DNA from 3 places in the Nonomuraea sp. NPDC049480 genome. Region 1 is predicted to be linked to each of the others. Evidence: riboswitches for the same ligand, from Rfam matches in the RefSeq annotation. Region 1 holds a riboswitch; each other region holds the start of a gene.
The links. Region 1 has a riboswitch for cyclic di-AMP ahead of ACIBX3_RS38960 (CHAP domain-containing protein). Riboswitches for the same ligand answer to the same signal wherever they lie in the genome.
Positions count from the first base shown of each region.

Region 2: it holds a riboswitch for cyclic di-AMP, as region 1 does, so the genes downstream of both, ACIBX3_RS25440 (coiled-coil domain-containing protein) here and ACIBX3_RS38960 (CHAP domain-containing protein) in region 1, are expected to answer to the same signal.
Region 3: it holds a riboswitch for cyclic di-AMP, as region 1 does, so the genes downstream of both, ACIBX3_RS26505 (glycoside hydrolase family 25 protein) here and ACIBX3_RS38960 (CHAP domain-containing protein) in region 1, are expected to answer to the same signal.

Region 1 covers NZ_JBITMD010000017.1:187,505-197,732, reverse strand. Annotated here, with positions in the region: gene ACIBX3_RS38980 (amidase) at 1-525, opposite strand, end outside; gene ACIBX3_RS38975 (GNAT family N-acetyltransferase) at 781-1,377, shown strand; partial or broken gene ACIBX3_RS38970 (PIG-L family deacetylase) at 1,459-1,608, shown strand; gene ACIBX3_RS38965 (hypothetical protein) at 1,661-2,056, shown strand; gene ACIBX3_RS38960 (CHAP domain-containing protein) at 2,396-3,055, opposite strand; cyclic di-AMP (ydaO/yuaA leader) riboswitch at 3,068-3,214, opposite strand; gene ACIBX3_RS38955 (hypothetical protein) at 3,694-4,536, shown strand; gene ACIBX3_RS38950 (carboxymuconolactone decarboxylase family protein) at 4,778-5,305, opposite strand; gene ACIBX3_RS38945 (GNAT family N-acetyltransferase) at 5,365-6,036, shown strand; gene ACIBX3_RS38940 (maleylpyruvate isomerase family mycothiol-dependent enzyme) at 6,291-7,082, opposite strand; gene ACIBX3_RS38935 (hypothetical protein) at 7,427-7,960, opposite strand; gene ACIBX3_RS38930 (hypothetical protein) at 7,957-8,172, opposite strand; gene ACIBX3_RS38925 (sensor histidine kinase) at 8,377-9,594, shown strand; gene ACIBX3_RS38920 (response regulator) at 9,591-10,228, shown strand, end outside.
Region 2 covers NZ_JBITMD010000008.1:439,640-449,867, reverse strand. Annotated here, with positions in the region: gene ACIBX3_RS25455 (hypothetical protein) at 1-495, opposite strand, end outside; partial or broken gene ACIBX3_RS25450 (transcriptional repressor) at 1,046-1,331, shown strand; gene katG (catalase/peroxidase HPI) at 1,374-3,650, shown strand; gene ACIBX3_RS25440 (coiled-coil domain-containing protein) at 3,894-4,853, opposite strand; cyclic di-AMP (ydaO/yuaA leader) riboswitch at 4,860-4,998, opposite strand; gene galT (galactose-1-phosphate uridylyltransferase) at 5,067-6,146, opposite strand; gene ACIBX3_RS25430 (DeoR/GlpR family DNA-binding transcription regulator) at 6,143-6,922, opposite strand; gene ACIBX3_RS25425 (50S ribosomal protein bL37) at 7,067-7,144, shown strand; gene ACIBX3_RS25420 (hypothetical protein) at 7,308-7,553, opposite strand; gene ACIBX3_RS25415 (uridine kinase) at 7,630-8,274, opposite strand; gene ACIBX3_RS25410 (chloramphenicol phosphotransferase CPT family protein) at 8,300-8,890, opposite strand; tRNA gene ACIBX3_RS25405 (tRNA-Gly) at 9,263-9,333, opposite strand; tRNA gene ACIBX3_RS25400 (tRNA-Pro) at 9,423-9,499, shown strand; gene ACIBX3_RS25395 (hypothetical protein) at 9,561-9,845, opposite strand.
Region 3 covers NZ_JBITMD010000009.1:201,282-211,509, reverse strand. Annotated here, with positions in the region: gene ACIBX3_RS26535 (MFS transporter) at 1-599, shown strand, start outside; gene ACIBX3_RS26530 (FAD-dependent monooxygenase) at 596-1,750, shown strand; gene ACIBX3_RS26525 (hypothetical protein) at 1,844-2,260, shown strand; gene ACIBX3_RS26520 (hypothetical protein) at 2,371-2,709, shown strand; gene ACIBX3_RS26515 (multicopper oxidase family protein) at 3,012-4,562, opposite strand; gene ACIBX3_RS26510 (hypothetical protein) at 4,653-5,051, opposite strand; gene ACIBX3_RS26505 (glycoside hydrolase family 25 protein) at 5,856-6,632, opposite strand; cyclic di-AMP (ydaO/yuaA leader) riboswitch at 6,645-6,791, opposite strand; gene ACIBX3_RS26500 (RNA polymerase subunit sigma-70) at 7,228-8,172, opposite strand; gene ACIBX3_RS26495 (aldehyde ferredoxin oxidoreductase C-terminal domain-containing protein) at 8,172-9,971, opposite strand; gene ACIBX3_RS26490 (DUF6203 family protein) at 10,057-10,188, shown strand; gene ACIBX3_RS26485 (WD40 repeat domain-containing serine/threonine protein kinase) at 10,214-10,228, opposite strand, start outside.

The DNA of each region.
Region 1 (10,228 bases):
CGGGATCCGGATGGAGCCGGCTCCGTCGCTGGCGTGCGCGACGGGCACGGCCCCGGCGGCGACCAGGGCGGCCGCGCCACCGCTGGAACCGCCCACGCCCCGGTCCAGGTCCCACGGGTTACGGGTGGGCCCGTACCTGGCCGGTTCGGTGGAGAAACTGACGCACAGCTCCGGTGCGGTGGTCAGGCCCAGGGTGGCCAGGCCCGCGGCACGGAAGCGGGTCATCAGGTCGGTGTCATGCTGGGGGACGATGCCCGGCAGGCTCCGGCTGCCGATGAAGAACGGCACGCCCTCGGCCACCGGCCCGTGGTCCTTGATGAGGAACGGGACCCCGGCGAACGGCCCGTCGCCGGCGTGGTGGAGCGCCGGCTCGAACACCGGCAGCGCCAGGCCGTTCACCTGTGCGTTCGCCTCGGCCAGTGCCTGCCGGGCCGCCGCCTCGACCTCGTCGGCGGTGACCTCGCCCGCCTTGATCAGATTCCGGATTCCTACGGCGTCGTACCGCGCGTACTCGTGAAGTTTCATGAAGAGTCCTCTTCCGGGCGTTCCTGGACGCCCGCACCTCGATCACATTCGTTCGGTGGCAGGCAGCGCACGCCAAGGGCGCTGCCGATGACGAACAGCGTGGACAGGGCGATGGCCGCCATGCCGGGCCGGTGTGGCTCCGGGCCCGTCGCCTGCGGTGATCGAGGTGCTTCTACGCTCGGTACATCACGCCCATGGTGGCAGCGGCCGCCGTGGCCGTCGACTGAATTTCCGTTCTGACCGTGGAGGGCAAGGATGTACGCGATATCCCTGGGGGACGACGGTGCCGAGTTGCGTCCGCTGGAGCCGTGGCGGGCCGGGGAGTTCCTGGCGCACATGGACCGGGGGCGGGAGTTCATCGGGCAGTACATCCCGCTCGCGGACAACGTCACGGACCTGGAGTCGAGCCGCTCGTTCCTGCAGTCGTACGCGGAGAAGGCCGCGGCCGACACCGGGCGGATCCACGGCATCTGGGCGGACGGCAAGCTGGTCGGCGGAGTGCTCTTCCGGACGATGGACGTCGAGCACGGCACCGCCGAGGCGGGCTGCTGGCTGGAGCCGTCGGCCGTGGGCAAGGGGCTGGTGACCAGGGCCGCGCGCGTGATCATCAATTGGGCCGTCGAGGAGCGGGGCGTCCATCGGGTGGAGTGGCGGGTCTCGGCGGCGAACGAGGGCAGCATCGCCGTGGCCCGGCGGCTCGGGATGACGAAGGAGGGGATGCTGCGGGAGAGCTACCCGCACCGGGGCGAGCGGCATGACGTAGAGATCTGGTCCGTGCTCGCGCCCGAGTGGCGAGCGGCCGCGCAGGGAGCGGCCGCGCAGGCGTCTCAGCGCTCCCGCGGTGTCGTCTGACGGGCGCCTGACAGCGTCGTGACAGCGCTCTGAGAGGTCGTCCTTCCACGATCGGATGCCTGCGGAAGGCGAGGGACGGTCATGATCGATGTCGCGGAGCTGGGGGCGGTCCTCGGGGTCTGGGCGCACCCCGACGACGAGGCGTACCTGTCGGGCGGTCTGATGGCGATGGCTCGCGACCACGGATCGCGGGTGGTGTGCGTGACCGCGACCCGCGGCGGCTCCCGCGCCCGAGGCGATCGCGCGGCTGTGCGACGTCATCGGACGGGTTCGCCCGGACACCGTGCTGACCTTCGGCCCGGACGGCATCACCGGCCACCTGGACCACCAGACGGTGTCGGCCTGGACCACCGCGGCCTTCGAACTCTCCGCCCCGCCGGGGGCGCGGCTGCTGCACGCCACCGTCGCCGAACGGCGGGCCTCACGCTGGAGCGAGCTGAGCAAGAGCCTGGGCATCTACGCTTCCGGCTACCCGATCACGACACCCGCCCATCGGCTGGCGGTCGACCTGGTGCTGGACACCGAGACGGCGGCACGCAAGGTCCGTGCGCTGACGGCCCAGGAGACCCAGACCGGCGTGCTCATCACCGCCATGGGGATGGACCGGTACACGGCCTGGGTCGGCGACGAGGCGTTCACCGAGTGGTCACGGCGGCCGGCGGCGATCATGATCGGGTGAGGACCCCGCCCGCTGGTGGCGATCAACACCCGCACGAGGCGCTGCCGGCGGGGGCGGAGCCGCGGGCGGTCACGCCGTCCCATCCGGGCCGAGGGGTCACGCACCTGGAAGGCGCGCCGACGGTGCTGTCGATGCCGGCCGACGGCGCCACGGCCACCGTTGCGGAGATCATGGATCACGTGCGGGCGCGGCGGGCGCGGTTCAAGGCGCCGAAGGTGGTGGAGTTCGGGGAACTGCCGAAGACCTCCACCGGGAAGATCCAGAAGTACGTGCGGCGCGAGAGGCCTGGGCGGGCAGAGAACGTCGCATCCACCAGGCCGTCTTCGGGTCCTGCGCTCGTCAGGCCTTGTACTGCGGGTAGCCGTAGCCGACGATCTGGGACGTGGGCCGGATGCGCTCCTCGACCTTGCCGTTGCCGGTGTTGCCTTCGATCGTGGTGACGGTGCCGTCCTGGTTGTCCTTCTTGACCAGGCCCACGTGGTCGATGCTGTCGATGCTCTTGTCGTCCCAGGAGAAGTAGACGACGGCGCCGGGCTTGGCCTGGGTGCCCCAGTGGCCGTTCTTCTCGAACCACTTGGCGTAGGTGATGGTGTAGGCGTCCCAGCCCACGGTGGGCCTGGCGCCGGCCTTCTCGCCGACCCAGGAGACGAACATGGCGCACCAGGGCGCGTTCGCGTAGGCCTGGATGCTGCCGCCGTCGCGGGCCACGGTTTCCTTGGCGCGCTGCGAGGCCATGTACCAGGCGTGGAAGGGTGTCCCGCCGCCGGCCGCGTTCTCGGTCACGCCCACCTGGGACTCCGCGATCTTGATGACGGTGTCGGCCGTGATCTGGGCGGGCTTCTTCGCGGCGGCCTGAACACCTGTCGCGCGGTCGCCCTGGTGGTCGGCGGCGAAGGCGGGCGTTGCGGTGAACAGGGCGCCGGCGGCCACGGTCGCTCCCATGAGGAGGCGCAGGCCGTTGGCGGGCGTGAGGGCATGGGAAAGTACGGTCTTGGTCATGCTGGGGTTTGCTCCTTGCTTCCATGCCGCCTACCGGGTTAGCTGACGGGTTCGGGCGTGGAAGTGCCCTACGGAAGCGGCCCTGCGGGCATTCCGATTCACCCCGGCGAAATTGGGTTCCCGGTTCCGCTCTTTTCGCGGATTCGGCGGCCGCGCTACTCTGCGGGCACGCTGCCGGCGCAGGTAGAACACGGTCTCGGTGATGGGCGCACATCCCCAAGAGGGACCTGGTCGTGCGCCTCAAGCTCTCAAAGGTAAGTAATTCACATAGAGCGGTGCAAATCAGATTCCGGTGATTCAGGGGAGAACTCAACGAAATCCCTTGCTGGGCAAGGGTTTCCGTATCCAATTCTTTACCTGATCCCGGATGCGCCGATGGCGGATTCGGACGGGGGAGCCCTCGCCGGCGGCCACTCCATCGTCTCTATGATTGCGGGTAGTAGTACTGGCGGCTCAGGCGCCAGCGCTGGAGCGCCGACCCTTCCCTCTGAACCACCTCCTACGTCAGTGCGTAGTACTCACTTGAGCGGACGGTCGCGGCCCGAGTCTGTCAGTGCGGCGCGAAGCGCACCACATCTCGGACATTTCGGAGGACGCGGCGGCCCGTCCCGGGGGAGAACGCCGACGCGGAGGTGGCGATGGGCTGGTTGACGGCTCTGGTGGCGGTCGTGGCAGGAGCCCTCAGCGCGCTCCGGCTGGTCTCCGCCAGGGGTTGGAGCCGGTACGCGGCCGGGATCGAGCTGCTCATGGCCATCGGCATGGCCTTGATGAGCCTGCCGGCGACAGCCGGCTCGTTCGGGCAGTCCGGGCTTTGGTGGGCCGCCGCGTTCGCACTCGCCGCGCTGGGGAGCACGGCGGCCGCGACGCGTCACGCCCTCCGTCATGGCTGGCGGCACGGAGTCCACTGGGTCCATCAGGTGCTCGCGAGCAGCGTGATGGTCATCATGGCGCTGATGGCCGCGCCTGCTTCTTCCGCCGGGGCCGCTCTCGCGCTCGGGTTGCCCTCCATGGCCGGAATGCCCGCGATGGACATGGGTTCGCACATGGGGCCGGCGCCGGGAATGGCGGCTCATGCGGCCGGCGCGCATACGTCCGCTCACGCGTCGGCGGGCGCCGGCTCCCTCTGGCCGGGTGCCTTCGCCGCGCTGGCGTTGTACTTCCTGCTGTCCATGGCGGCCTCCATATGGACGTGGCTGCGGGGCGAGAGGCGATCGATCGCCGGGACGGGCGGGAAAATCGGCCGGCCCGGCCGCGTGATCCACCGCCTGCTCATCATGCTGGACGGTGTCGTCGACCTGCTGGTGTACATGACCGCGTCCTTCTGGGCGAGGGCTCAGTCCCCCGGCCGGGCGGCGGCTCCGCTGAGCGCCGGAACCCACCGCCGCAGGCCGGGGGCGGACGCCTCGGCGGACGCCGCGTTCACCGCGCATCTCGCGATGGCGTCGAGCATGTCGGTCATGCTGTGGACGATGGCCCCCTGATCACGGCGGGCCCGCGTGGAGATCGGGCTCACCTCGGCCATCGGAACGGAAGTCCTGGCGGCACTCCCCCAGCAGGCAGGCGGACGACATCTGCCGTGGAACGCCGAGGGGCCGACCGGCCGGGCACCGGATGATCGTCTCGTACGCCGACGGCTTCGCCGTACAGACTGGAGCTCACCGGAAGCATGATGTCCTTGCCCGGCTACCGGCGGGCCTGACCTTCATGTCCTGCGGCCGACGCCTACGAGGTCTGCTCCGCCGGTTCCAAGCCCGCCAGGAGGTTGAAAGCGCCGGTCAGGAGATTGAGGGCGACCACGCCCACGATCTCCGCCACGATCCGGTCGCTCCAGCCGTGCGCGCGCAGCTCCGCGACGTCCTCATCGGTGATCGAGGAGGGCTCGGCCAGCACGCGCACGGCCAGGGCGATGAGTGCCGCCTCCCTGGCGTCGGTGGACGTGCCCTGCCGGGCCAGCGCGATGTCGGTCTCGCTGAGCCCGGCCGCGCGCCCGGCCTCGGCGTGCGCCTGACGGCAGAGGCCGCATCCGATCCATTCCTGGACGGCGAGCGAGATCTTCTCGCTGAGCGCGCGCGGCAGCTTGACGCGCTTCATGGCGCGCGAGAGGTCCAGGTAGCCCTGCAGCAGCGCGGGCGAGTGGGCCATGGTGGCGACCATGTCGCCCGCGCCGCCCCTCCTGCCGATGATGTCGTTCAGCAACTCCCTGGACTTTTCCGGCGCGTCAGCGGGATCGAGCGGGGTCAGACGTCGCATGTGTCCTCCTCGAGGTCCGTCGATGTACTATACCCCCCTAAGGTATATGGAGGAAGACGATGGAGCGACGACTCGCGGAGCACCTGTCCCGCTGGCTCGGCGGCCGGCCCGCCGCTCCCGGGCTGGACGTCATCGGCACGCCCGGGCGCGGCCGCCCAGGCTGGGACGGCAAGATCCACCCGGCCATCGGAGTCGCGAGCCCCGAGGGCGGCGTGTTGTCGGTCCCGCCCGAGCACGCCGCGGCCGTGGCGGAGCAGTACGCCAAGGACAAGGACCTCGCCTCACTGGGACCACGGATACCCGCCCTGGTCGGCTTTCCCGAGCTCGGCTGGTTCACCGCCGTCTATCGGTGGACCACCCGCCCCGCCCCCTTTCCCGACGCCGGGGTCTGGGTACCCGCCGCTGATCCGGAGGTTCCCGACTGGCTGCGGCCTTTCGGCGGGGACGTCCTGGTCGCCAGGGATCCGGCCACCGGTGAGCACTTGTCCGGGGTGGGGGTCAAACGGCACGACGCCTACGGGCACGAGCTCGCCGTCGTGACCACCCCCCACGCACGCGGCCGCGGCCTGGCACGCCGGCTCATCGCCCAGGCCGCCAGGCGGGTGCGGGACGAAGGCGCGGTCCCCACCTACATGCACATCCCCGAGAACCGCGCCTCCGCCGCGGTCGCCGAGGCAGCGGGTTTCAGCGATCTCGGGTGGCTCGCCTTCGGCGCGGCCGAGGTCCGCTAGCCACGAGCGCCCATCAGCGCAGGTGGGCTCAAGTCCGCCGTGCCGGGTGCTCCGGCGATCAGGGCGAGGCGAGGGCCCGTTGCCGTGGGTCTCGTCGTACGTGATCGACCAGGCTGGACGTGGGCGTTCGCACGAGAAGCGGTGTGCAGGCGCGTGGGCGCGAGCCCGGAAGGCCCGGGGCAGCGGCCAATGCCGATTCATCGTCACCCCAGGCCACCAGGATGCGTGGCAGCGCCTGACCTATGACATGTTGCTCAGTAGCCGGGGAAGACCCGGCGCAGCAGGTGGAGGTCGGCAGCGCCCGCCGCGACCACGCCACTGGGGGTGTGTCGGGGCGCGAGCCGGCCGGCGACCAGCCGCAGCCAGGCCTCGGCGGGCAGGGTGAGCGTGCCGTCGGGCCGTTCCGGAACGTCGAAGTCCACGCTGATCGGCGCCTCGAGGCTCAGCGCGAAGACGGACGCGGGCTCGGTTGTGGTCACCTCGATGACCAGTCGCCGGCCGTCGAGCTCGTCCGCCTTGCCGAGCCAGGCGAGCAGGTCAGGTGCCCCGTGCAGAAGAGCCGCCGTGGCATCCGGGGCCAGCGTGGCGTGCTCGTCGAAGACGACGCGAACGTCCCACGAGTGCAGGGCGAACTCGCTGAGGCGCATCCGCGCTGCACTCGCCACGTCTACCGGCGCGGGCAGGAAACCCAGGTCGATGCGGAGTTTCTCGCGGGTGCCCATGTCCAGCGACTCGTAGAGCGCGGTCAGGTTTTCGTTCGCCTGCAGGAAACCGCCGGCGCGCTCCCGCCGGGTCATGGCGTTCCACCTGTCCCAGACGGCCTGGTTGAAGTCATGGCCGGGGCTCGGCTCGCCGGCGAGAGCGGCCTGGACGACTGCCCGCGCGATCTCCGCGCCGCTGCCCAGGTGACTGAGTACCTGCGAGATGTCCCACTCGGCCGCGCCGGACGGCCGGGCCAGGTCCTCGTCGCTGAACCCGGACACCAGTCCGGCAAGATTGTCGTGCCCGGTACGGAGCACGGCGATGACCGTGTCGGCGCTGCTCATCTACTTCTCCAAGTCGTCGATCAACAGGTGACGGCCCACGCTGGGACGCCCCTGAGTCCGCGGGCGAGCCTAACGCCATTGTCCGCGCCGCTGCCGCTGGAGGAGCCGCCGGTCCGCCGGCCTCCAGGTACCTCTTCACTGTGCGCCGGTTCAGCCGGTCCCCCGGGCTGTGACTGCATCGACGGCGCCAGATCGCTCCGGCTCGGGTCGGTCGCCACCTCGTGCACGCTCAGGCATGTCCGGGCCACTCGGGCGCGCAGTCCCCGAAGAGCAGGTGACCGGCCCGGTGGCCGGCACAGATCGCGGAGGCGGTGATGGTGAAATCATGCCCCCTGGAAGTTCGTCTAGCCCGAGACCGGCATGCGGCCCCCGGGCTTCGTCCGCCGGCGCTCCTGCCGTTTACGCCACCCGTACGGCGTCAAGCCCTGTGGTTTGACCACGGACAGGATCGTGATCAGCAGCAGCACGACGAGGCCGCCGATGGAATGCGGCAGCGTCCCGGGCATGGCGCGGGGATCGGCGCCGGAGGCGGCGTACTCGGCCATGGCGGCCACCGTCCGCGTCTCCGCCAGCAGGACGGCGGTGGCGACGACCGTGAGCAGGAGTTTCGCCAGCACCCAGTAGTGCCGGAACAGGCCCCACGGTGTTCCCAGCGACTGCAGGAGGCCGGTGACCAGCGCCGCCAGGGCGAGCGGGACGATGACGTACGAGACGATCAGGTCCATGGCCAGATGCCCGCCGCGCACGGTCGCGACCTCCTGGCTGGTCACCGCCACGATGTCGAGCGCCGTGTAGGCGGCGACCGCGCCCAGCCAGCCGACCGAGCAGGTGACGTGCGTGATGAGCACGGCCTTGCGGAGGCCGGGTGGCAGCGTCACGCCTCACCCCGCTGATCGGTGAGGCCGATTCCCGCCGGCTTGTGCCGTCCGGGTCCGTGCTCACCGCCGAGACCGGTGATCCGCATCACGGCGAACAGCAGGAGCAGGACGCCGACGACGATCACGGCTGCCTTCACCCAGCGGGGCATACGCGGGGGCGATCCGCGGTCGTGGGTCACACCGGGGTCGTGGGCGGAGGGCGAGTCGGTCATGTCGGTCGTCCTTTCGTGCTGGTTCGTGACAGGTTCGAGCGCCGGCGTGCCGCCACGTGGCGTCGGTGGCATGGGACCAGTCCACACAAGGCGGGCGAGGTGGCGCGTCACCCCGCGAGGAGAACATCCGCGTCCCCATGGCGTGGACACGGTTCATCCGGCAGGGGGACTCCCATCGGCGCGCGCGGCGGTAGCGTGTGGCTCGTGCCCTCGAAGACCAGCGCGTATCGGCTCTTCGCGGCCCGGCCCCTCTGGGGGACGCTGTTCGACGTCGCGCTCACCATCGCCGTGCTCATCGGGTCGCTGACGCTGCTGGCCCACGGACTCGGGCTCCTCCCCCACCGCGGCACAGGACCGCCCCGCACCGGATCCGGCGACATCGATATGCTCGCCCTGGTGCTGGTGGGCTGCTCGGCGCTGCCGCTGCTGGCCTGGCGGCGCTTCCCGCTCGGCGTGTTCGCGGTCACCGCGGCGGCCGGCACGTTGTTCTCGGCCCTCGGCCATCACTCCACGCTGGTGCTCGGCCCTGGCGCCGCGCTCTACCTGCTCACCGCCAGCCGCGCTCGGCACGACCCCTGGACCTGGCGCACCACGGCCGTCGTCGGCGGTCTGGGCCTTGCCCATCTGGGCGCGACCGTGACGGCGGCCCCTGACGCTCCCGGCGTCACCGCGCTGTCCCTCACTCCGCTCGCCTGGGTGGTGGCCTGGTTCGCCGGCGAGCGGACGCGGCTGCGCCGTGAGCAGATCGCCGAGCTGCGGGCCCGCGCCATGCGCGCGGAGCGCGAGGCCGAGCGCGAGCGACTGCTCGCCACCGCCGAGGAACGCGCCCGCATCGCCCGCGACCTGCACGACTCGGCCGGCCACGCCATCAGCGTGATAGCCGTCCGCGCCGGCGCGGCCCGCCTGCGGCACCACCAAGATCCCGGCCGCTCGCTCCAGGCGCTCGAGGCCATCGAGGATCTGGCACGGCAGACCGTCGGGGAGATCGACCAGATCGTCGGCACCCTGCGCACGGAGGGTCCGGGCGACGAGGCGCCGCCCGGACTCGCGTCCCTGGACGGCTTGATCGCGCACCACGAGGCGGCGGGGCTGCGGGTCACGCTGCACCCCTCGGGCCCGCCGCCGGCCCTCGGCGGCCCGGCCGAGCAGGCCGTCTACCGGATCCTGCAGGAGGCGCTCACGAACGCGGCCCGCCACGGCGCCGGCAGCGCCCGCATCGAGCTGACCTACGGCGAGACCGACGTCGGACTCACCGTCACCAACCCCGTGCGCGTCAACGGCGTCCGCCGCCGCACCGGCGGGCATGGGCTGATCGGCATGCGTGAACGCGCGACCCTGCTCGGCGGTAGTCTCGATGTCGAGCGCGCCGGCGACGTCTTCCGCGTACGCGGCCGGATCCCCGACGGAGGCCACCGTCCATGACGCGGGTGCTGATCAGCGACGACGACGACCTGATGCGTGCCGGGCTCACCGAGCTGCTCTCCAACGACCCGACGATCGACATCGTCGGAGAGGCGGCGACCGGGCGGCAGGCGGTCGATCGGGCATGCCGGCTGGCGCCCGATGTCGTGCTCATGGACGTCCGCATGCCCGATCTCGACGGCATCGCGGCCACCCGCGAGCTGTCGCGCGCCGCGCCCGGGGTGCGGGTGCTGATCTTGACCACCTTCGAGCAGGACGACTACATCTTCGGCGCGCTGCGCGCCGGCGCCTCCGGCTTCCTGCTCAAACGCACCCGGCCCGAGGAGCTCATCGCCGCCGTGCACACCATCGCCGCCGGCGACTCGCTGCTGTCGCCGTCGGTCACCCGCCGCGTGGTCGACCGCATGGCCCGCCAGCCCATCCCCGATCTCGCCGACCGGTCCAGGCTGGGTGGGCTGACGCCGCGCGAGCGGGAGGTCCTCGCCCTCATCGCCCGGGGCCTGTCCAACCGTGAGATCGCCGCCGCGCTCGTCGTCGAGGAATCGACGATCAGGACCCACGTCAAGCGGCTCCTCATGAAGCTCGGCCTGCGCGACCGCGTCCAGGCCGTGATCTTCGCGTACGAAAGCGGCCT
Region 2 (10,228 bases), on a different contig from region 1:
CTCCAGGGTGATCGGGTGGCGGAGCGGGCGGCGGTGGTAGTTGGGTTCCGTGAGGTCCAAGGCTGCGAGCTGCTCCTCGTCGAGCCAGAGCACGAACAGCCTGGAGGACTCGCCGGGGGTCTCGATGGGGGCGGCCGGCACGTACCCCCACCTGCTGACGTGGGCGGACACGCCGGGTGCGACGCCTGGGACGTCGGCGAGCGTCATGGGGACGACCGGGCGTACCGCGTGGTCGCGGAACTTCCTGAGCAGCTGGCCGGGCGCGGCGTTGGAGCCCACGGCGACGACCGGGTGCCGCTCGCCCAGGGGCGGTAATCCGCCGCGGGCCAGCAGGGCGGCCAGTGTCTCCCCCGCGGCCTCCCACTCGTCCGGCGGGCCGGCGTCGAGAGGCCGCAGCGGTATGTACGTGTCGTCGAACAGGACGCCGGACGTCGCCGGGATCCGGCCGGGATAGGTGAGGGGGCGGGAGATCGGGTCGTCCTGGAACAGCCGCATGGCTCCACGATGCCCGCTCTGCCCGCGCCCGCGCTCCGGCAGGCGGCCTCTACGCGACGAGCGTTCCAGGCTGGTACTTCACCTGGGTGGCGCTGCTCGCTCTCGCCTGGATGTTCATCGGGCTGATCTGGCTGGGCACGCTCGCCCGCATCCTGTCCAGGACAGCGAGGACTGTTCCCGATCGGACGGGCCACGAAATTCCCTGGTGGCGTGCTCTTCGCTGTCGATGATGCGGGGTTCATCGGGGGCGCCGGATTCGCCTGGAGCCCTGACGGTGAGCCCCCTCAAGTCGGCGGGGCAGAAGCCTACGTTCACCTGCGCGGCCCCTGGTACACCTGGCGGGAGGGCATCTAGGCGTCAGGAGCGCTGCCCGTCGACGTTTCCAGCGCGCCTCACCTCATTCACCCGCGGATCGTCACATCTGACGCCCGGCCTACAGCCACAAGCGCGAGCACGTGTTCGCTCGCACGACTTCTGGCCGAGGCTGCGAGCCAGACGGCAGGTCATGGCCGCGTATCTGCTCGTCGAAGGGGGCGGCTATGTTGGCCATATGGCGTCTGACTTCGAGGCGCAGTTGCGAACGGTTTCGTTGCGCGTGACCCGGCCGCGGTTGGCAGTGCTCGCCGCGCTGCGCGATCACGCGCACGTCGACACCGAAACGGTGGTCGCCCTGGTACGGGCCGAACTCCCCGGGGTCTCCCACCAGGCGGTGTACGACGTGCTGCGTACGGCGGCCACGCCCCCTGTCTCATCGCCTCGGATGACCAGGGCTTCGTGGCCGACGAGGCGGAGGTCGTCTAGAGGTCGTCTATTGGGGCACCTACCCCGACTGTGCGACTAGACCATTGCCCAATGATCCGGCAGTTCGGAGGAAGCAGATGAGCGACACCCAGAACAACGCCCCCTCCAGCGCGCAGGGCGTTGACCAGAAGGCGGCGGCCGGCTGCCCGGTCGCGCATGACTCCGTGACCGCGCATGGCAGCGAGAGCGAGAACCCGGCAATCGACTCGCCGACTCCGAAGACCGGCGGTCGTCCGCGCACGAACCGGGACTGGTGGCCCAACCAGCTCGACCTCTCGGTGTTGCGCGCGCACTCGTCCAAGGGCAACCCATTGGCAGAGGGCTTCAGCTACGCCAAGGAGCTCGAGAAGCTCGACGTCGAGGCCCTCAAGCAGGACATCGTCGAGGTGCTCACCACCTCGCAGGACTGGTGGCCGGCCGACTTCGGCCACTACGGCGGTCTCATGATCCGGATGAGCTGGCACGCCGCGGGCACCTACCGCATCCACGACGGTCGCGGCGGGGCCGGCGATGGCGCTCAGCGTTTCGCCCCGCTCAACAGCTGGCCCGACAACGCCAACCTCGACAAGGCCCGCCGGCTGCTGTGGCCGGTCAAGCAGAAGTACGGCCAGAAGATCTCGTGGGCCGACCTGCTCGTGCTCGCCGGGAACGTCGCCCTGGAGTCGATGGGCTTCAAGACCTTCGGCTTCGGCTTCGGCCGCGAGGACGTCTGGGAGCCGGAGGAGATCTTCTGGGGTCCGGAGGACGCCTGGCTCGGTGACGAGCGCTACGTCACCGACACCGAGATGGTGCCGAACTTCGGCGCGACCGAGATGGGGCTCATCTACGTCAACCCGGAGGGTCCCCGCGGCAACGCGGACCCGGCTGCGGCGGCGCATTTCATCCGCGAGACCTTCCGGCGGATGGCGATGAACGACGAGGAGACTGTCGCTCTCATCGCCGGCGGCCACACGTTCGGCAAGACCCACGGCGCCGGCATCGCGGACGACCACGTGGGGCCGGAGCCCGAAGGCGCGCCGCTGGAGGCGCAGGGCCTGGGCTGGCTGAGCAGCTACGGCACCGGCAAGGGCGGTGACACGATCACCAGCGGTCTCGAGGTGACGTGGAGCGACCGGCCGACGCAGTGGAGCAACCGTTTCTTCGAGATCCTCTTCGGCTACGAGTGGGAGCTCACCACGAGCCCCGGCGGAGCGAAGCAGTGGGTGGCGAAGGACGCCGAGGCGATCATCCCGGACGCCCACGACCCGTCGAAGAAGCACAAGCCGACGATGCTCACGACCGACCTGGCGCTGCGCGTCGACCCGACGTACCAGAAGATCTCCCTCCGCTTCCTGGAGAACCCCGACGAGCTCGCGTTGGCCTTCGCCAAGGCCTGGTACAAGCTGCTGCACCGCGACATGGGTCCGGTCAGCCGCTTCCTCGGGCCGTGGGTCGCCGAGCCCCAGCTGTGGCAGGACCCGGTGCCCGCCGTCGACCACGAACTCGTGGGTGACGCCGACGTCACTGCCCTCAAGGCGAAGGTCCTGGAGTCCGGCCTCACGACCGCTCAACTGGTCTCCACCGCCTGGGCCTCCGCCGCGAGCTTCCGGTCCACCGACAAGCGCGGCGGCGCCAACGGCGCCCGGCTCCGTCTCGAGCCGCAGCGCAGCTGGGAGGTCAACCAACCCGGGCAACTCACGACGGTCCTGGACACCCTTGAGAGCATCCGGCGCACGTTCAACGAGGCCGGCGGCGCGAAGATCTCGCTCGCCGACCTGATCGTGCTGGCCGGCTCGGCCGCCGTCGAGAAGGCAGCACGCGAGGCCGGCGTGGCGCTGACAGTGCCGTTCCGCCCGGGCCGCACCGACGCCACTCAGGAGCAGACCGACGTCGAGTCCTTCCTGGTCCTCGAGCCGAGGGCCGACGGGTTCCGCAACTACCTGCGTTCCGGCGAGAAGATCCAACCGGAGGTGCTGCTCGTCGATCGTGCCTACATGCTCAACCTCACCCCGCCCGAAATGACCGTCCTCATCGGCGGCCTGCGTTCCCTGGGAGCCAACTTCGGCGGTACCCAGCACGGCGTCCTCACCGACCGGCCCGGCGTGCTCACCAACGACTTCTTCACCAACCTGCTCTCCCCGGGCACCCGGTGGAGGGCATCGGAGTCCGAGGAGCACGTGTACGAGATCCGCGACGTGGCCACCGATGAGGTGAAGTGGACCGCCACCGCGGTCGACCTCGTCTTCGGCTCCAACTCCCAGCTGCGAGCCCTCGCGGAGGTCTACGCCGGCCAGGACGCCCGCGACAAGTTCGTGACCGACTTCGTCGCAGCCTGGACCAAGGTCATGGAACTCGACCGGTTCGACCTCGCCTGACCCGTCTCCACCCCGCGAGCCCGGTCGAGCAACCGTGATCGACCGGGCTCGTCCGCGCTTGGATCCTGCCATCAGCGGTCGCAGGGACAGTTCGGCCGCGATCTGGTTCAGGTGGTGCCGGACCGTCGGCCGCGCCCGACACACAGGACGACCTCGGCGGACGTCACCCCACAGGCCCGGCGACCAGCTCAAACGCCTTCTTCACGTGCGCGAACAGCTCACCAGCCGCTATTCGTCCCGTCTTCAGTGCATCGAGATGTGGACGTGGTCGAAGTGGTTCTCGGTGATGCTGCCGCGATTCGACATCCCGCGCCAGCCCGAGCCATGGTTGATGCGCTGCTTCCAGATCACGTACTTGACGCCGAGCTTGTCCATGTTCTTGATGGTCCATTCCGCGATCCTGTCCCCCAAGGCGAGGTTCACGCCGGTGGGCATCGAGCCCCCGGTGCTCATCATGAAGTCGCAGGCCCGGCCGAGCGGGTGCTCGCCGCCGGCGCCGGAGCGGAAGCAGCCCACCGCGAACGGCAGCGCGAAGTTCTTCCGCACCTGCTCGCGCATCAGCCGCGTACGGGGGGTGATGTTGTCGGGGCCGGAGGGCAGTTCGGGGGCCCAGCTGCCGTTGGAGGTGCGGCCCGTGCCGAACGGCACCAGGTCCTCGAGCTTCTCCTTGATGTCGTCGATGACGTCCTCGGCCTCTTCACGCTGCTCTGCCACCTCGGCCGCGTCCTCGCGGATCTCGGCGGCGAGCGCGACGGCCTCGTCGGCGGCCTTCTTCTTGTCGTCGCGGGCCTTCGCGACGCCCTGCACGAGCGCCTGCTGCTCGGCGGTGACCTGCTCGAGAATGGCCGCGCTTCCGCCGTTCTCGACCAGCAGGTAGCCGGGCACCGCGGCGGGGTCGCCGTTCTGGTAGCGCAGCCGGGCTATCTCCGCGACCCGCTGCTCGGTTTCGGCCAGCGTCCGCTCGGCGGTGGCCAGCCGCTCCTTGGCCGTCTTGGCCGCCTGCTGGGCCTCGGCCAGCTCGACGCGCTTGAGGTTGTACGTCTCGATGAGCTTGTCGACCTTGGTGTTGAGCTTCTTGAGCTGGGTGCGCAGCTCGGATTCCGACGGTTTCGGTGCGGCCGACGCCGCGGTCGCCGGAAAGAAGGCAAGGGCGGTGGCCGTGACGAGGCCGATGGCAAGTTTCGCGGGGGACGAAGCCGCCACGTATGTTGTTCCTCTCCCTCTGCCGGCCGGGTTAGCTGACGGGTTCGGGCATGGGAGCAGTCCCTACCACCGAAATGGATTCACCCCACGTGCGATGGGTCCCCGGCTCCCGGGCGACACGCCCGGGATTAGGCGTGCAACGGCTGTTACGGCCGCTGCATATGGGGATATTAGTGGTAGATCACGAGTAATGCGACCTTAACGTGCAATCCATTAGTGATCTACTCGTGATCGGAGCATGAGTGCGGCCTCCTCCGGCAGCACGTCGTTGACGAAGGCCCCCATCGCCGACTCCGACCCGGCCAGGTACTTCAGCTTCTCCGGCGCCCGCCGGATGCTGAACAACTCCAGGTGCAGGTAAGCCAGCTCGCGGTCCTGCCGCACGGGCGCCTGGTGCCAGGCCGCGATGTACGGCATCACGACCCCGAACAGCCCGTCGAAGGCCCGCAGCAGCGAGGTGTACAGCGGCGCGAACGCGGCCCGCTCCGCCTCCGTCAGGGCCGCCAGGTCGGGCACCTGCCGGTGCGGATAGACGTGCACCTCGAACGGCCAGCGCGCGGCGGCCGGCACGAAGGCCGTCCACAGCTCGTTCTGCGCCACCACCCGCGTGCCGGCGGCGCGCTCGGCGGCCAGCACGTCGGCGAACAGGTTCCCCGGGCCCTTGTGGCGGGAGGCGGCCCCGAGCTGGAGCTTCGTCCGCGGGGTCACGTAGGGGTAGGCGTAGATCTGCCCGTGCGGGTGCGCGAGCGTGATTCCGATCTCCGAGCCGCGGTTCTCGAAGCAGAACACCTGCTCCACGCCCTCGATCCCGGACAACTCGGCCGTTCGGTCGGCCCACGCCTCCATCACCAGCTCGACCTGGGCGTCGGAGAGCCGGGAGAACGAGGAGGAGTGCTCGGAGGTGAAGCAAACCACCTCGCACCGTCCCACGCCCGGACGAACCTCACTCAGCCCACCCACGGCCTCATAAGTCCCAAAATTTCCGGAAAAAGAGGGGAAGCGGTTCTCGAACACCACCACGTCGTAGTCGTGCGCCGGGATCTCCGTCGACCGCGATTCCGACGACGGGCACAGCGGGCACTCGGCCGCCGTGCCGGTCGGCTGGTGCGTCCGCGTCTGCCGATGCCCCGCCATCGCGACCCACTCCTCGGTCAGCGGGTCGTACCGCAGCTCGGAGGCCATCGGCCGGGGGTCGAGCAGTCGCCGGTCGATCGCGCTCCTGTCGGCGTCGTCCCGCCGGTCGAAGTAGATCAGCTCTCGGCCGTCGGCCAGGTGGGTGATGGTGCGCTTCACAACGAGCCCTCCGCGATGATCAGTTCTCCGGCCCTTTCGGCCAGCTCCGTACGTGCGTCCTCCGGCAGCCCCGCGTCGCTGATGACCACGTCGGCCTCGCTCAGCTCGGCGATGGTGCTGATGCCGATGGTGTTCCACTTGGTGTGGTCGGCCGGGACGACCAGGCGGTTGGCGGCCGCCACCAGCTCCCTGTCGGTCTCGGACTCGAGCAGGTTGGGCGTGGTGAAGCCGGCGCGGACGCTCATCCCGTGCACGCCGAGGAAGAGCGTGTCCACGTGCAGGCGACGGATCGCGGCGACGGCCACCGGGCCGACCAAGGCGTCCGACGGCGTGCGTACGCCGCCGGTCAGGACGACCGTGCGGTCAGCGCGCGGATTGCGGTGGAAGACGTCGGCGACGGGGATGGAGTTCGTGATCACGGTGAGCTCGGGCACGCCGATCAGCTGGTGCGCGAGTGCCCAGGTGGTGGTGCCCGCGGACAATGCCACGGCGGTCCCGGGGCGCACGAGTTGCGCCGCCCGCCGCGCGATGGTCTCTTTCTCCTGCTGCTGGCGGGCGGACTTGGCGGCGAAGCCCGGCTCCTCGGTCGATCCCGGGCCGACTGCGGTCGCGCCGCCGTGCACCTTCTCCAGCAGGCCGCGCTCGGCCAGCACCTCGAGGTCGCGGCGGATGGTCATGTCGGAGACGCCGAGCTCGCGCACGAGGTCGGCCACCCGGACGCCGCCGTTGCTGCGTACGCGTTCGAGGATCGTCTGCTGACGCTGCTGCGCGAGCACTCCCGCTCCTTCCAACAGATTCCACCAAATTATGACACGAATATGTTGGGGGAATGTTAGTTCAGAGGTACGACTTGCCTGGTCGGCAGGGGAGAGAGACTGTGAGGGATCATGCCGTAGCACCCGATGACCGGAGGCGAGCTTATGGCCAGACGCGCACGCAAGGGCAAGGCACGCAAGAAGAAGAAGGCGAACCACGGCAAACGCCCCACGGCACGCTGAAAGGAGGCCGCCCGCTTCGGGCGGCCTCTTTCACCCCGGCAGCTCGGCGAGGGCTTGCTCTCCCTTGCAGCGCCTCGGCGATGGTCTCGGCCGACGCGTGCGTGGGCTCGGGGGCGGGCACGATGCCCTCCGTCCTGGCGAAGCGGACGCCGGCCTCGAAGCACTATTTCTGGGAGCGGCTGACGGCTTCGAACAGGCCCAGGTCGTACATGTGCGACAGGAGCGGCGACATGCCGTGGTAGCGCAGCTGGACGAACCGCTCGCCGCTGACCTCCTGGGCGATCAACTCCATGGGGAAGAGCGGGGCCAGGTCGTCCGGCCCTATGGGCTGCCGGGTGCCGGAGTACAGCGGTGGTGGAGGCGGCGCGGGCAGGTCAGGAACGACGTTGTACCAGTTGCCGGGGATCATCGCCCCAGTCTGCCGCCCGTCGACGGCCCGTTCCAGAGCGTCTCAACGTGACAATCCATGGCGGCCAGAGTCAAGATCAACTCTCTGGCCGATCGCCGATGTCCAGCACGGCGAGCCGGCCCGGATGATCGGCCCTCACCACCACGTCCGCCGTCTCCTGGGGGCGGACCTCCCGCTCGTACCGCGCGTACGCGGGCAGCCGCCACCGCTCGCCCTCGGGCGTACCACGATCGAGGGCCCCCGCCGACAGCCAAAGGTGCACGCTGACCTCGACCGCCAGCCCCCGCCCCAGCAGCAGCGTCCCGTCGACGAGCACCACCCCGCCCCGGGGCAGTTCCTCGTACGGCACCCGGTACGCCCGATCGACCCGGCTGTCCCACAACGCCGGCAGCACCCGCCCGGACCCGCCCGCGTCCAGCGGTTCGAGCACCTCCCTGCGCAGGGCCTTCACGTCGAGCCAGTCCTCGTAGAAGACGTCGGGGTCGGTCCTGCCGTGCTCCAGGCGCAGCGAAGCGGGCCGCAGGAAGTCATCCGCCGACACCCGCAGCACGGGCCTGCCGCGCAGCCGCAGCGGCGCGACGAGCGCGTCGGCGAGCGCCCCGGGCCGCGCGGCGGGCGCCCCGTCCACGGCCACCCGCGTCCATGCGTCCCGCGGTCTGCCGGCGATCAGCTCGGCCAGTTCCTCGACGAGTCCGTCACGGGAGATCGGTCGCGCTCGCATCCCCTCGAGCCTACGGGGTGCGCTCCTACGACCCGCCCGGGACGCCCGCCGTCAGTACCCGCCACGCCCCTCGCGATCGCCACGCGGACAGCACGGACTCGACGACCGCCGCCGAAACCCCGGCGCTGGTGTCCACCTCATGGTCATACGGCCCGAACGTGTGGATCCCGTCGACCTCCACGTGACAGCGCCCCTCGCCGATCCGCCGATCCCCGCGCTCCCGCTCCCTCCGATCGATCTCCGCGAGATCGCAGTGCACGCCGACGAGGAACACGTCGAAGCCGCCGAGCAGGCGAGCGAGGGAGGCCCGCCAGGCCGGGAACTCGATGATGTGCTCCACGATCAGATCGTTGCCCGCGGTGGCCAGCGCGGGCAGGCACCGATGAAACCCGTCGAAGAACCGCGGTCGCATCTCCCGCCACCACGCGAAGGGCCCTTGCTCCTCGCTCCGCTCGGGCAGCATTCCGCTCGTCACGAAATGGTCCGAGGACACGTGCAGGAACGGCTCGTCGAGCGTCTGCTGCAACGCCTTGGCCAGGGTGGACTTCCCCGAGCTCGACGCCCCGTTCAGGATGATGACACGCCCGGGGCCGCGGTCCGGCGGAATGGGTTCCATGCCCCCACTCTGATCGGCACGTCGGCACCGTGTCGATCTTTTTGAAAGGCCTGTGGCGGGTCCCTGCGCCGTCAGAGATCCTGGACGAAGCGCGACATGGCCGCAGTCGCGTCCTTGAGCACCTGGCCCGAGCCGACCGGGTCGCCGGTCCAGCCATGATGCGCCGGCACCGCCCGTGCGGAGTGGAGGAGCGGACGGGCCGGCAGACAGCCCGCTCCCGGGAGGAGGACGGCCACCCGATGGGGATCGCCTTCGCGCCGGGTGGGGATTCCGAAGACCTTCTCAGGAACGGATTGCAGACCGCGAACAAGCCGTGAAGATCACGAAAGGCCAGGTCCCCTAACCGGGATGACCTGGCCTTTCGCCGTACAGAGCGGACGACGGGAATCGAACCCGCGTAGCTAGTTTGGAAGACTAGGGCTCTACCATTGAGCTACGTCCGCGCGAACCGGTCGAACTCTGGTCTAGACTTCATCCGGTCGTCAGGGCGTAAGCGTACCGGAGTCCCGGAGCGTATGCGCACTCGGCGAGACGGGGCGTGGCGCAGCTTGGCAGCGCGCTTGCTTTGGGAGCAAGAAGTCGCAGGTTCAAATCCTGTCGCCCCGACCAGCTCAGGCCCCTTCCGGTATGGAAGGGGCCTTCTGCTTGTCTAACGGCTTGGCTATGGTCCCTAAGCCGGTCCGAAGAGGCGATCCATCGCCACGGCCCCGGACTGGACTACGGGACGGATCTGCTTCCGGTAAACGGCTTCGGTCGTCACCGTGCTGCTGTGGCCGACCAGGCGGAAGATCTCTTCGAGCGGCAGCCCGTAGCCGGAGAGCAGGGACACGAAGCCATGCCGCAACTGTCGGGGCGTCCAGTCCTCCGGATCCATTCCGTCCGCGTCCTTGATGACGCTGCGGAACGCACGGCGGACGTTGACCCCGTCCGGACACTCACGGACGTTGACGGACATCCAGGGACGCTCTACGGCCGGTCGTCAGCGACTCCACCGAATCAAACCTGTGTTCGATTTGATCGGGAAGCATGCTTGCCGGGGCTGGGGCCGTTACGCCGAACAGGCTGGGACATGGAGCGTTGGTCAATGCCCAGCGCTCTATGGCCCCCGCTCCGACGACATGACAGCAAGATCAACAGTCGCCGTGCGCTTCAACCCACGCGCGGCCGCGCGAGGCGGCCAAACCCTTGGGCCCGATCAGGCGCGACTCCGAGACAGAACTCACAGGATCAAACACCCACTAAATGTCCGCATAATTACCGGCCACTGCCCTCGACTGTTCCTCGCTCAATGGACGAATATCTCTCAGTGGGTCAGAGCCAGTGAACTTGTCAGCCCCG
Region 3 (10,228 bases), on a different contig from region 1:
TCGGGGCCAACATCATCCAGGCGCTGAGAGGCGCAGGGATGTTCGCCGTCTTCTACTTCGCCACCCTCTACCTGCAAGGCGTGCTGGGCTACTCCGCCCTGATGACCGGACTGGTGTACGTGCCGCTGACGGTGATCCTCATAGCCGGATCCGCCCTCGGCCCGCTGCTGGTCAGGCGCTTCGGCACCCGCCTGGTGATCGCCGCGGGATCACTGATCACGGCGGGTGGGCTTCTGCTGTTCACCCGGCTCTCGGCCGGCGGCACCCTCATGGCGGACGTCATGCCGCCGCTGCTCGTCGTCGGACTCGGCTTCGGCGTCATCGTGGTCCCGCTCACCACGGCCGCCCTCACCGGTGTGCCGCCCTCGTCCAGCGGCGTGGCCTCCTCGCTCCTCAACGTCAGCGCCCAGCTCGGGGGCGCGCTGGGACTCGCCGTTCTGTCCAGCGTCGCGGTCCGTGCGACCGCCACCACGCCGGGTGCGCCCGCCGAGGCACTCGTTGCCGGGTACCGCGTCGGGTTCGGCGTCGCCGCCGGGCTGATGGCCGTGGTCGTCGTCATCGCCCTCGTTGTCCTCCACAACCGAAGGGAACAACCATGACCAGCAGAGCCGTCATCGTCGGGGCGGGCATCGCCGGGCTGGCCACCGCGCTGCGGCTGCACCAGATCGGCTGGGAGCCCGTGGTGATCGAGCGGGCCTCCGCCCGCAGGAGCGGCGGATACGTCGTCGCCTTCTTCGGCCGCGGCTACGACGCCGCCGAGCGCATGGGCGTCCTGCCCGCACTACGCGAGCGCCACGCCGGCGCCGTGGACATGGTCTACCGGAAACCGGGCGGCCGGCACCGCTTCACCGTCCCGCACCGCACCGTGCAGGCGCTGCTCGGGGACCGCGGCTTGACGCTGATGCGCGGCGACATCGAAGAAGCGCTCTACGAGGCGGTGAAAGGCGCGGCGCCCATCAGGTTCGGCACCACGCTCACCGCGGTGAAGCAGAACGAGGACGGTGTGCGGGCCGAGCTCGACGACGGCACCGTACTCGACGCGGACCTGCTGGTGGGAGCGGACGGGCTGCACTCGAAGGTGCGCGAGCTGGTTCTCGGTCCAGAAGAAGGCTTCCGCCGCGACCTCGGCCACGTGGTCGCCGCGACGACGCTGGATCACCTGCCGGACGGCGCACGCGAACGCGCCTTCACCACCGTCACCCGCGTCGGCCACATCTTCATGATCGCCAATCTGGGGCCGGGCCGGACGGCGGCCTTCTTCACGTACGGCGCCGCGGACCCGGCTGCCGAGCTGGCCAAGGGGCCACAGCGGGCACTGGCGGAGGCCTACCGCGACGTCGCCTGGGCGGCTCCCGACCTGATCCGGGACATGTCGGCCGACAGCGTCTACTTCGACAGCGTCTCCCAGATCGTCGCCGACCGCTGGAGCGACGGACGGGTGGTGCTGCTCGGCGACGCCGCCTGGTGCGTCACCCTCTTCGCCGGCTACGGCTCCTCCCTGGCCGTCGGAGGCGCCGAACTCCTGGGCACGGCGCTGCGCCGCCATCCGGGCGACATCCCGGCGGCGTTGCGCGAGTGGGAGACCGAACTGCGTCCCGAAGCCGAAGAACGTCAAGCCATGGGTCGCCGCAACACCGGCTCCCACGCGCCCGCCAACCGGCTGGACCTGCTGAAGCGGGATCTGCCACTCCGTCTGGCCACCCTGCCGCCGGTCACCCGCTGGCTACGCAAACACCTCCGCCTGCACTAACATCGCCCAACATAACTATATTGCGTAGTAGCAATCGATAAGGAGACGTCATTTCGGCTCTGCGCACGAACGTCGGAACGGTCTGACGAGACGATGGATCGTAGTAGCTTCTCGGCGATCTACCTGCTGTCCGCAGTGATCATCGTCGTCCTGGCGACGGGTGCGGTGGTCCTCGCCGGGATGGAAGCCGTTCCTGAGACGACGAAACCGGTCAAGCGGCCATCCGCCATGAACAGGCGTCTTCCTGCCGCGACACCGGCGGCCGACCCCGTCGCGCCGCTGAAGCGACGGCGTGAGGCGCATCTTCTCGTGATCGGCGACCGTACGTTGCCCGGGGAGGTGGTCGCGCTCGAAGCGCCCGACCGTACCCGCATCGACGACACCAACGGCGCCCAGCTCGCCGCCACGGCCAACCACCGCGTGCTCCGGCTGGCCCTGCCCAGCCCGGCGCTGCCGGGGCCGTCGGCGGGGAGTGGAAGGCCCATCTGTCCATCGACCCTGACGAGCTGAAGCGGATCATCAACGAACTGGAGGAACGCAGGGACTTCGAGACGATCAACCGGATCAAGACGCACGGCCTGCCCTGCACCCTGGCCGTCCAGGCCCGCTCGGCCATCCGGATGGCGATCGCCGTGAAGCAGTCCTCCCGCCGTCCCGGCGGCGACGCGCAAATCACCGCGTCGCTGGCGGAGGCCGGGATCCCGCTCGCGCACACGGCTTCGGTCGGCGCCGTGGTCAGCGGGCCCGCCGCCAAGCCGCACCGGATGCCGTTGCCCGAGGTGGCCGACGGCGAGTTCACCGGGACCGTACCCACCCCCGTGGCCGGCCTCTATCGAGTGCTCGTGCGGGCAGAGGGCAGCTCGCTGCGCGGCGAGCCGTACACACGGGAAGAGCTCCGCACGGTCGCGGTCTGGACCCGCGGCGACGACCGATCCATCCCGAGGGACGGACGCGCGTAGATTCGCCGAGACCTCGGTGCACCCCGCGTTCTGAGGCCGATAAGGGATCACTTATTCTTCAGAGTAGATGTGTCGGCGTGGGCATGATCTAGCACACAGGCCAACGCCGGCACATCTCACGTTCTTATTGAGTGATCCTGACATCGTCCACGGCGGCCTCAACCAGGCTGCCGCCCGCCGTGTCGCCCGCCTCGATCAGGATTCTGATGGTCTGGCCGGCGAAGCTCGACAGATCCGCGGAGCCTGTGGTCCATGCGCCTGAGCTCGCTGCCCGTCGCTGAACCCGGCGGGTGGTGGTCGCGTCAGGTCTGCTGGTAGCCGAGCAGGGTCATCATGCCGGATTCGCCGTGGTAGATGTTGTGGCAGTGGATCATCCACAGGCCGGGGTTGTCGGCGTCGAAGTCGACGTCCAGCCTGCTGTTCGGCAGGACGATGGCGGTGTCCTTGCGGATGCCGCCTTCCGCCAGGGCGAAGGTGTGGCCGTGCAGGTGCATCGGGTGCCACATCGTCGTGCGGTTGACGAATGACAGGCGGACCCGCTCGCCCGGCCGAATCGTTGAGATGATCTTCGGGTCGTACTTCTTGCCGTTGATCCCCCAGTCGTAGGCCATCATGCTTCCGGTGAGCTCCAGCTTGATGGTGCGGTCGGGGTTCTTGGGAGCGAGCCGCACGGCCTCGGCCGGGCGGAGCTCGGCGTAGCGGAGGACGTCGCCCTCCAGTTCGCGCGGGCGCAGGCCGGCCTTGGGCGCCGAGGCCTGACGGCTGGTCCTGACCAGGCCGCGGGCTACCGCGTTCTTGCCCTCGGCGAGGGCGACCAGCGGGAAGGCGCCGTCCTTGAGGGTGACCAGCACGTCGTAGCGCTCGCCCATGCCGATCAGCAGCGCGTCGGTCTCGATCGGCTGTACGGGGAAGCCGTCGGAGTGGGTGACGGTCATCCGGTGTCCGGCCAGCGCCACGCGGAAGGCGGTGTCGCCGCCCGCGTTGATGATCCGGATGCGCAGCCGCGCGCCGGGCTTGGCGCGAAAGGTCTCCGGTGCGGTGGCGATCCGCCCGTTGAGCAGGAAGTGCGGGTAGCGCACGTCGCCCGCGTCCCCGCCGAGCAGCAGGCTGGTGGCGCCCATCAGCATGTGCTTGGCCGTGCCGGAGGGGGACGGAGTCATGGCGCCGTGATCCGTGCCCGGCATTTCCTCCGGCGTACCGCCACCGTGGTCCATGCCCCCCATGCCGCCGGACAACTCGGCGAGCACCTCGTCCGGCGTGCCGGTGACCCCGTCCAGCCAGTCGTCGAGGATCACGATCCATTCGCCGTCGTACGTGAGCGGCTCGTTCGGGTCCTCCACGATCAGCGGGGCGTACAGCCCGCGGTCGAGCTGGGTGCCGGTGTGCGGGTGGAACCAGTACGTGCCCGGGTCGGGAGTGGTGAACTCGTAGACGTATGTGGCTCCGGACGCGACGGGCTGCTGAGTGACGCCCGGGACGCCGTCGGCGTCGTTGCGGAGCGCCAGTCCGTGCCAGTGGATGCTGGTGTCTTTGGGCAGGGTGTTGGACAGGCGGGCGCGGATCACCTCGCCGGCCTTCACCTGGATCGCCCTGCCGGGGATACGGCCGTCGTAGGCCCAGGTTCGTGTGGTCAGGCCGCCGAGATCCACCTCGCTCTCGGCGGCCACGAGGGTGAAGTCGCGTACCGCGCCGGGACGGCGGGCCTGTTCGGCGGCGCGGACCTGGTCGCTGGCCGGGCCGATGAAGGCGGGGGAGGAGGTGGGGGTGCGGTTCTGGTCGCAGGCGGTGAGGGCGGCCCCGCCCAGGAGACCGAGACCGCCCCGGAACAGGACGCGCCGAGTGATCTGCTGCATGGTTGATGCCTCGCTGACGTTTGCGCTGACGGACGGGCGGAGACCGGACGAGGCTGGGCATGACGGCTCCAGCGGTCCGGGCCGGAACGCCTACGTCCGCAGCACGACCGTGCGCGTCAGGATGAGTGACAGAGGAGGCGGGCCGCGAAGCCGCCGTGATACGCGCCATCCGGGATGCGATCGCAGCCAGGCGCCGGCCAGGCCTGCGATGCGCGGACCCAGCGGTGCCAGGATGAGGAGAGCGGCCAGGATCGCCAGGCAGACGGACGCCGGGTCGGGAGCCCCGCTCGGCGCATCGCCGGATCCGGAGTCCGGCACGGGGGAGTGCGCACCCTCCGCATGGAGCATGCCGGTGGCGGACGGCTGAGGCGCGTCGGGGCCGACGAGGTGGCCGAGCGTGTGCATCGCGGCCACCCCCAGCATGAGGAGGACGAGGAGCAGCAGACGCGGCAGCATGCCCGCCGGCCGTCCCGCCTCCGTTGACCTCATGGTCAGAGCATACGGGATGGCTCCTATGATGCGTCGTAGGAACGCCTTACGGCGGCAGGCCGTTCGTGACCAGGTCGACGACGGCGTCCCTGGCGCGCTCAGGCGGCCACTCGTGGCCGGCGCGCAGGTGGACATAGCCCCAGCCGGCGGTTTTGCACAGCACTGTGGCGGTGACGGTGGGAGGAACTTCGCGGAGCGAGCCATCGAGCACGCCGTCGCGGAGCAACCGCTCGAAGGGCGCCGCGAAGGTGTCGACCAGCTCACTCGTCTGATCTACTATATGCTATAGGAGTTTGGATGGGATGGCCTCGTGGGGCGATTTTCGCCGCGCAGGGCTCCTGGACCGGGAGACCGTCGACGGCGTGCACCTGTACTGGCCGGCCATCAGCCAGGCGGAACTAAGGGACCTGCTCATGTCCCACGTGCTGAGTACCGGTCGAAATCGCGTCGGATACGCGTTGACGTGCGTGAAGCGCATCGCACCGACCGGGTTCTTCATGCGGGTTCAGCCGTTCCGGGCAGAGGACTTTCCCGGGGAGCGGGTGAGTGAGTTCGTCAGGCGTTCTGGTTGTCCTTCCTGACCATGCCCATGTGGTGCTGCCGTGCTCTTGTCGTCCCAGGAGCTGACTGGTTTACGGAGCGGCCTGCCGGCCTCGCTGCAGGCGCGGGCCGAGCAGCGCGTCGCCAGGTGCCCGTGATGCATTGCGGGGCAGAAGTGGAGCGGTGAAGGTCGGAAAGGGCACGCGGGCGGCTGTCCCAACCTCCACCGTCGGGTGATGGCCGCTGCCATCTCCGTCTGCTCGGTCAGACAGCAGGGCGGCCCAGCTTGCGCAGTTGGTCGGGGGTCAGTGCGGAGACGTTCTGGTCGACGGGGGAGTCGGTGTACTGGTGGATGGTCCAGGACTTCCAGTCGGCGGGTGGGGTGAGCTCGCCCTTGGGCTTGCTGTAGTGGGCGACCCACAGCGGGTATTCGGCCAGGCCCTTGCCATAGGCGTTGGCGAAGTTCCAGCCGCTGTAGAGCATCGGGGTGATTCCGGTCTTGGTCTTCACGTGCGACAGCCATGCCTTGGCCCAGGCGTTGACCTCGGCGACGGACTTACCGTTGCTGGTTTCCAGGTCCAGGACGAGCAGGTCGCCGGGTTTGGCGGGCTGGGAGTTCACCATGGACAGGAAGTACTCGGCCTCGCCGATGGGGTCGTTGCCGGGGTGGCCGTAGTGGTAGGCGCCGCGCACGATTCCCTTCTTGTCCATCTCACGCCAGTGTCTGGCGAACGAGGCGTCGCGGAAGCTCGTGCCTTCGGTGGCCTTGATGATGCCGAACTCGGCCGGGCTGGCGTTCCAGTCAAAGTCGGACTCGTACCTGGAGACGTCCACGCCGTACGTGAGTGATGCGGTTTCCGGGTGAGCCTCGTGTACCGAGCTGTGCTCGATGGACGAGGCGAGCGCCGTGCCGGTCACGCCCGTGATGGCGGTGGTTCCGGCGAGGATCGCACCGCCGATGACGAGGCTGAAGCGCTTGCTGGGGAGATCGAGCTGGTTCTTGAGGGTATGGGCGATTGCGGCAAGCCGGGGCTTGGGCATGAGGGCATTGACTCCTTGCTTCCATGCCGCCTACCGGGTTAGCTGACGGGTTCGGGCGTGGAAGTGCCCTACGGGCGCAGCCTGGGCTGGCGTCCGATTCACCCCGAAAAGAGGATGGGTCCCCGGCTCCGCGAGGCGCGGATTCGGCGGCCGGGCGTTGCCCTGAGGATCTCCAGGACGAACGCACGGTCCGGTCAACGAAGCGGCAATGATGTGACGAGAAGCTCGCCTGGACATGTGCCGCGATTACGCAAAAGGTACATATATCCCAAAGATGACACAAGAGGGGCAAATCGGATATCGGTGTGTCGGCCTGCCAGGAGGCCTGAAATGCCGTGCTGGCAGCGGGTTTGGGATTGGGTAAAGTTTTGGCCGGCCGTCGCTTCCACCCGCGGCTCACCATTGCGTACGAGAAGGCGAATCGGCCCCGTCTTTCGATTGCGCGGCCGCCGGCACTGCATGATGAGTGTCCGAAGATGCTTCCCGTGTTCTGCGTGCCCCCGTGCAGGATCCGAACCTGCGCACCCGGCTCCGCAGGCCGGTGTGGAAGGTGCGGTTGCCGACTGGGAGTGCGCCGAACCGCCATGGTGCGGACTCATCGGTCGCGTTCGGAGGGGAGGCCGAAGGCGGCGAACAGGCCGGTGTCGTGGAAGGCTGTGATCTCCGTGATCAGCCCCGCCTCGATGCGGAGCACGCCGACCGCGAACGCGCGGAAGGTCGTGTCTCCGGGCGCCCGGACGTAGGCCGCCGCCGCGGGCTGCCGGTTGGCGCCGACGGGCACCATGCGGAAGGATCCGACGTACCAGGGAGCGTCGGCGTCCCAGCTCGCCTCCAGCGACGCCATGACCGCCGCCCGCCCGCGGAACCACATCGGGAACGGCGGCATCGTCGCCCGCACGTCGGCGGCCAGCAGCGTGGCCACGGCGGCGAGGTCGGCCCGCTCCATCGCGTCCATGTACCGCCGCAGCACCGCCCGCTCCTCCGGCGACGGCTCGGCCGCCGGCGCCCAGTCCATGCGGTGCTCGGGCAGGTGCTCGCGCATCGTCGCCCGTGCCCGCTGCAGCGCGCTGTTCACGCCGGCCACGCTGCCCTCCAGCAGCGTCGCGACCTCCTTGGCCGGCCAGCCGGCCACGTCACGCAGGATCAGCACCGCGCGCTGCCGGGGCGGCAGGTGCTGGATCGCGGCCAGGAACGCCAGCTCCAGCGTCTCCCTGGAGACCGCCACGGCATCCGGCCCGGAATCGCCGGGCGCGGCCGGCTCCCACATCCGGTCGGGGAACGGCTGCAGCCAGGGGACGTCGGTGCGCGGCGGCAGGTCCACGCTGGGATCGGACGGGGGCGCCAGGTGGTGCGGCAGGACGCGCCGCGCCCGGCCGTCGAGGGCGTCGAGGCAGGCGTTCGTCGCGATCCGGTACAGCCACGCCCGGAGCGACGATCGGCCCTCGAAGCTTCGCAGCCCCTTCCACGCCCGCAGGAACGTCTCCTGCACCAGGTCCTCGGCCTCCTCGACCGAGCCCAGCATGCGGTAGCAGTGCACCATCAGCTCGCCCCGATGCCGCTCGGCCAGCCGAGCTCCGCGTAGAAAGCGTCGCGGGCCCGCCCGAACGCCTCCCGGTCCAGCACGGCGCCCTTGTGGGGGCCTTCGGCGACCGGCTCCTCGTGCATCCGCGCGGGCAACTCGTCGCGCCCGGCGCCCATGCCCTCGCGTTCGGCGTACGCGCGCATCTCGTCGAGCCGCCGCTGCCCGGCGCCGAGGAGATCCTCCAGGGTGAAGTCCCGGCCCAGCACGGCGGTGACCAGCGCGGTCAGGCGGTCGATGGTCAGCGGCCTGGTGGGGGAGGAGGCGAACACGCACAGGTTGAGCGCGTCCAGCCCGCTCCACAGCCGCAGCAGCCGGGCGCTCCGCCGCCCCCGCTCGGCGTCGACCTGCCCGGCCGGGGCGGGCTCGGCCCCGATCCGCCGCGCCTCGGGGAAGCTGTAGACCAGCCCGGCGACGGGATCGAAGTCGAGATCGTGCTCGAGGGCGTCGTAGCGGGGGCCGTTGGGGGCGACGGCGTACCCGAGCCCGATCCCCGGCTGGATGCGCGGGTCGAAGCAGGGCAGCTCGGCGCCCTTGACGGTCATCGCGTACCGCGCGGCCTCGGGCCCGAGCCGCCCGGCCGCCCGAGCCGCCCCCTCGGCCAGCAGAGCGCCGAGCTCCTCCGCGCGAGCCGCGACGTCCCTGATCAGCCCGGGCAGCGCCGCGGCGTCCCCGAACGCGGGCCCGCCGGGCAGCAGCCCGCGCTCCGCGCACTCCATGGCGAAGGCCAGCGTCCCGCCCAGCGAGACCTGGTCGAGCCCGAGATCGTTGCAGAGGGCGTTCGCCTCCAGCACGGCGTCGAGGTCGTCGATCCCCAGATTCCACCCGAGCGACAGGAACGCCTCCTGCCCGAGCCCGCCCGACCGGCGCTCGCCCGCGGACGGCGGGGCGTACACCTTGAGGCAGTCGTTCGGGCACCCCGGACAGGCGCCGCTGATCGCCACCGCCCGCCCGTCGTAGTCCCGCGCCTCCGGAACCCGCAGGCCGGACGCGCCCGTGACGGAGAAGTTCCGTACGGCCGCGTACCCGGGCGCGGGCGGCTCGCCCACCCACCCCGCGAACCCGGGCTCACCCACCTGGAGCGCGGCCAGCGGGTTGGTGGCCAGCGAGTCCCGGTAGTAGGCGTCGATCGCCGCGACCGCCTCCGGATCGGCGACCTCGGCCGGCGCGTCGCCCACGCACACGATCGCCTTGAGGTTCTTGGCCCCGAACACCGCGCCGATCCCGTACCGGCCGGCGGCGTAGGCGTGGTCTGTCACGACGCTCGCGTACCGCACGAGGTTCTCCCCGGCCGGCCCGATCGCCGCGACGTGGGCGTCCCTTCCATGGCGGGTCCGCAACGCGTCCGTCGTGGCGGCGGTGCCCAGCCCGCGCAGCTCCCCGGCCTCGTGGCACGAGACCTCGCCACCCTCAATCAGCAGATAGGAGAGCCGTTCGGCCCGGCCGGTGACGGCCAGGGCCTTGGCCCCGGCGCCCCGCATCCCGGCCGCGAACGGCCCCAGCGCATGCGCCTCCCCGGCCACCCCGGTCAACGGCGACTTGGCCAGGAAAACGGCCTTGGCCAGCCCGGGCGCCCGCGTCCCGCCCAGCGTCCCGGCCGCGACGTACAACAACGATCGCGGGTCATGGGGATCCAGCCCGGCAGGAGTGCGCTCGGCCATCAGCCGCAATCCGAGGATGGACCCGCCGTAGTGGCCGGGCTCGCCGGCGCGGTATGCGCGTTCGACGGTCCCGCTGGTCAGATCGACGATGAACGGCATGACAACGCCTCCTTGATGACGATGCGGCACGACATCACACAACAGCAACGAGTCGCAAGCCCTGCTGCGGGCAGGGAAGGACGACATGAAACGATTCTTCAAGGCCATGCTGCTGCGCAGGCTGGCACGTACCCCGATCGGGGCGGTGTTCCTCGCGGTGGGCTGGGCGCTGGGCCGGCGGCGCAGGCGGCGCGTCCGCCATCGCCACAGACGGTGATGTGACGAGCCGGGACGCATGAGCGTCAGGCGGGACCCAG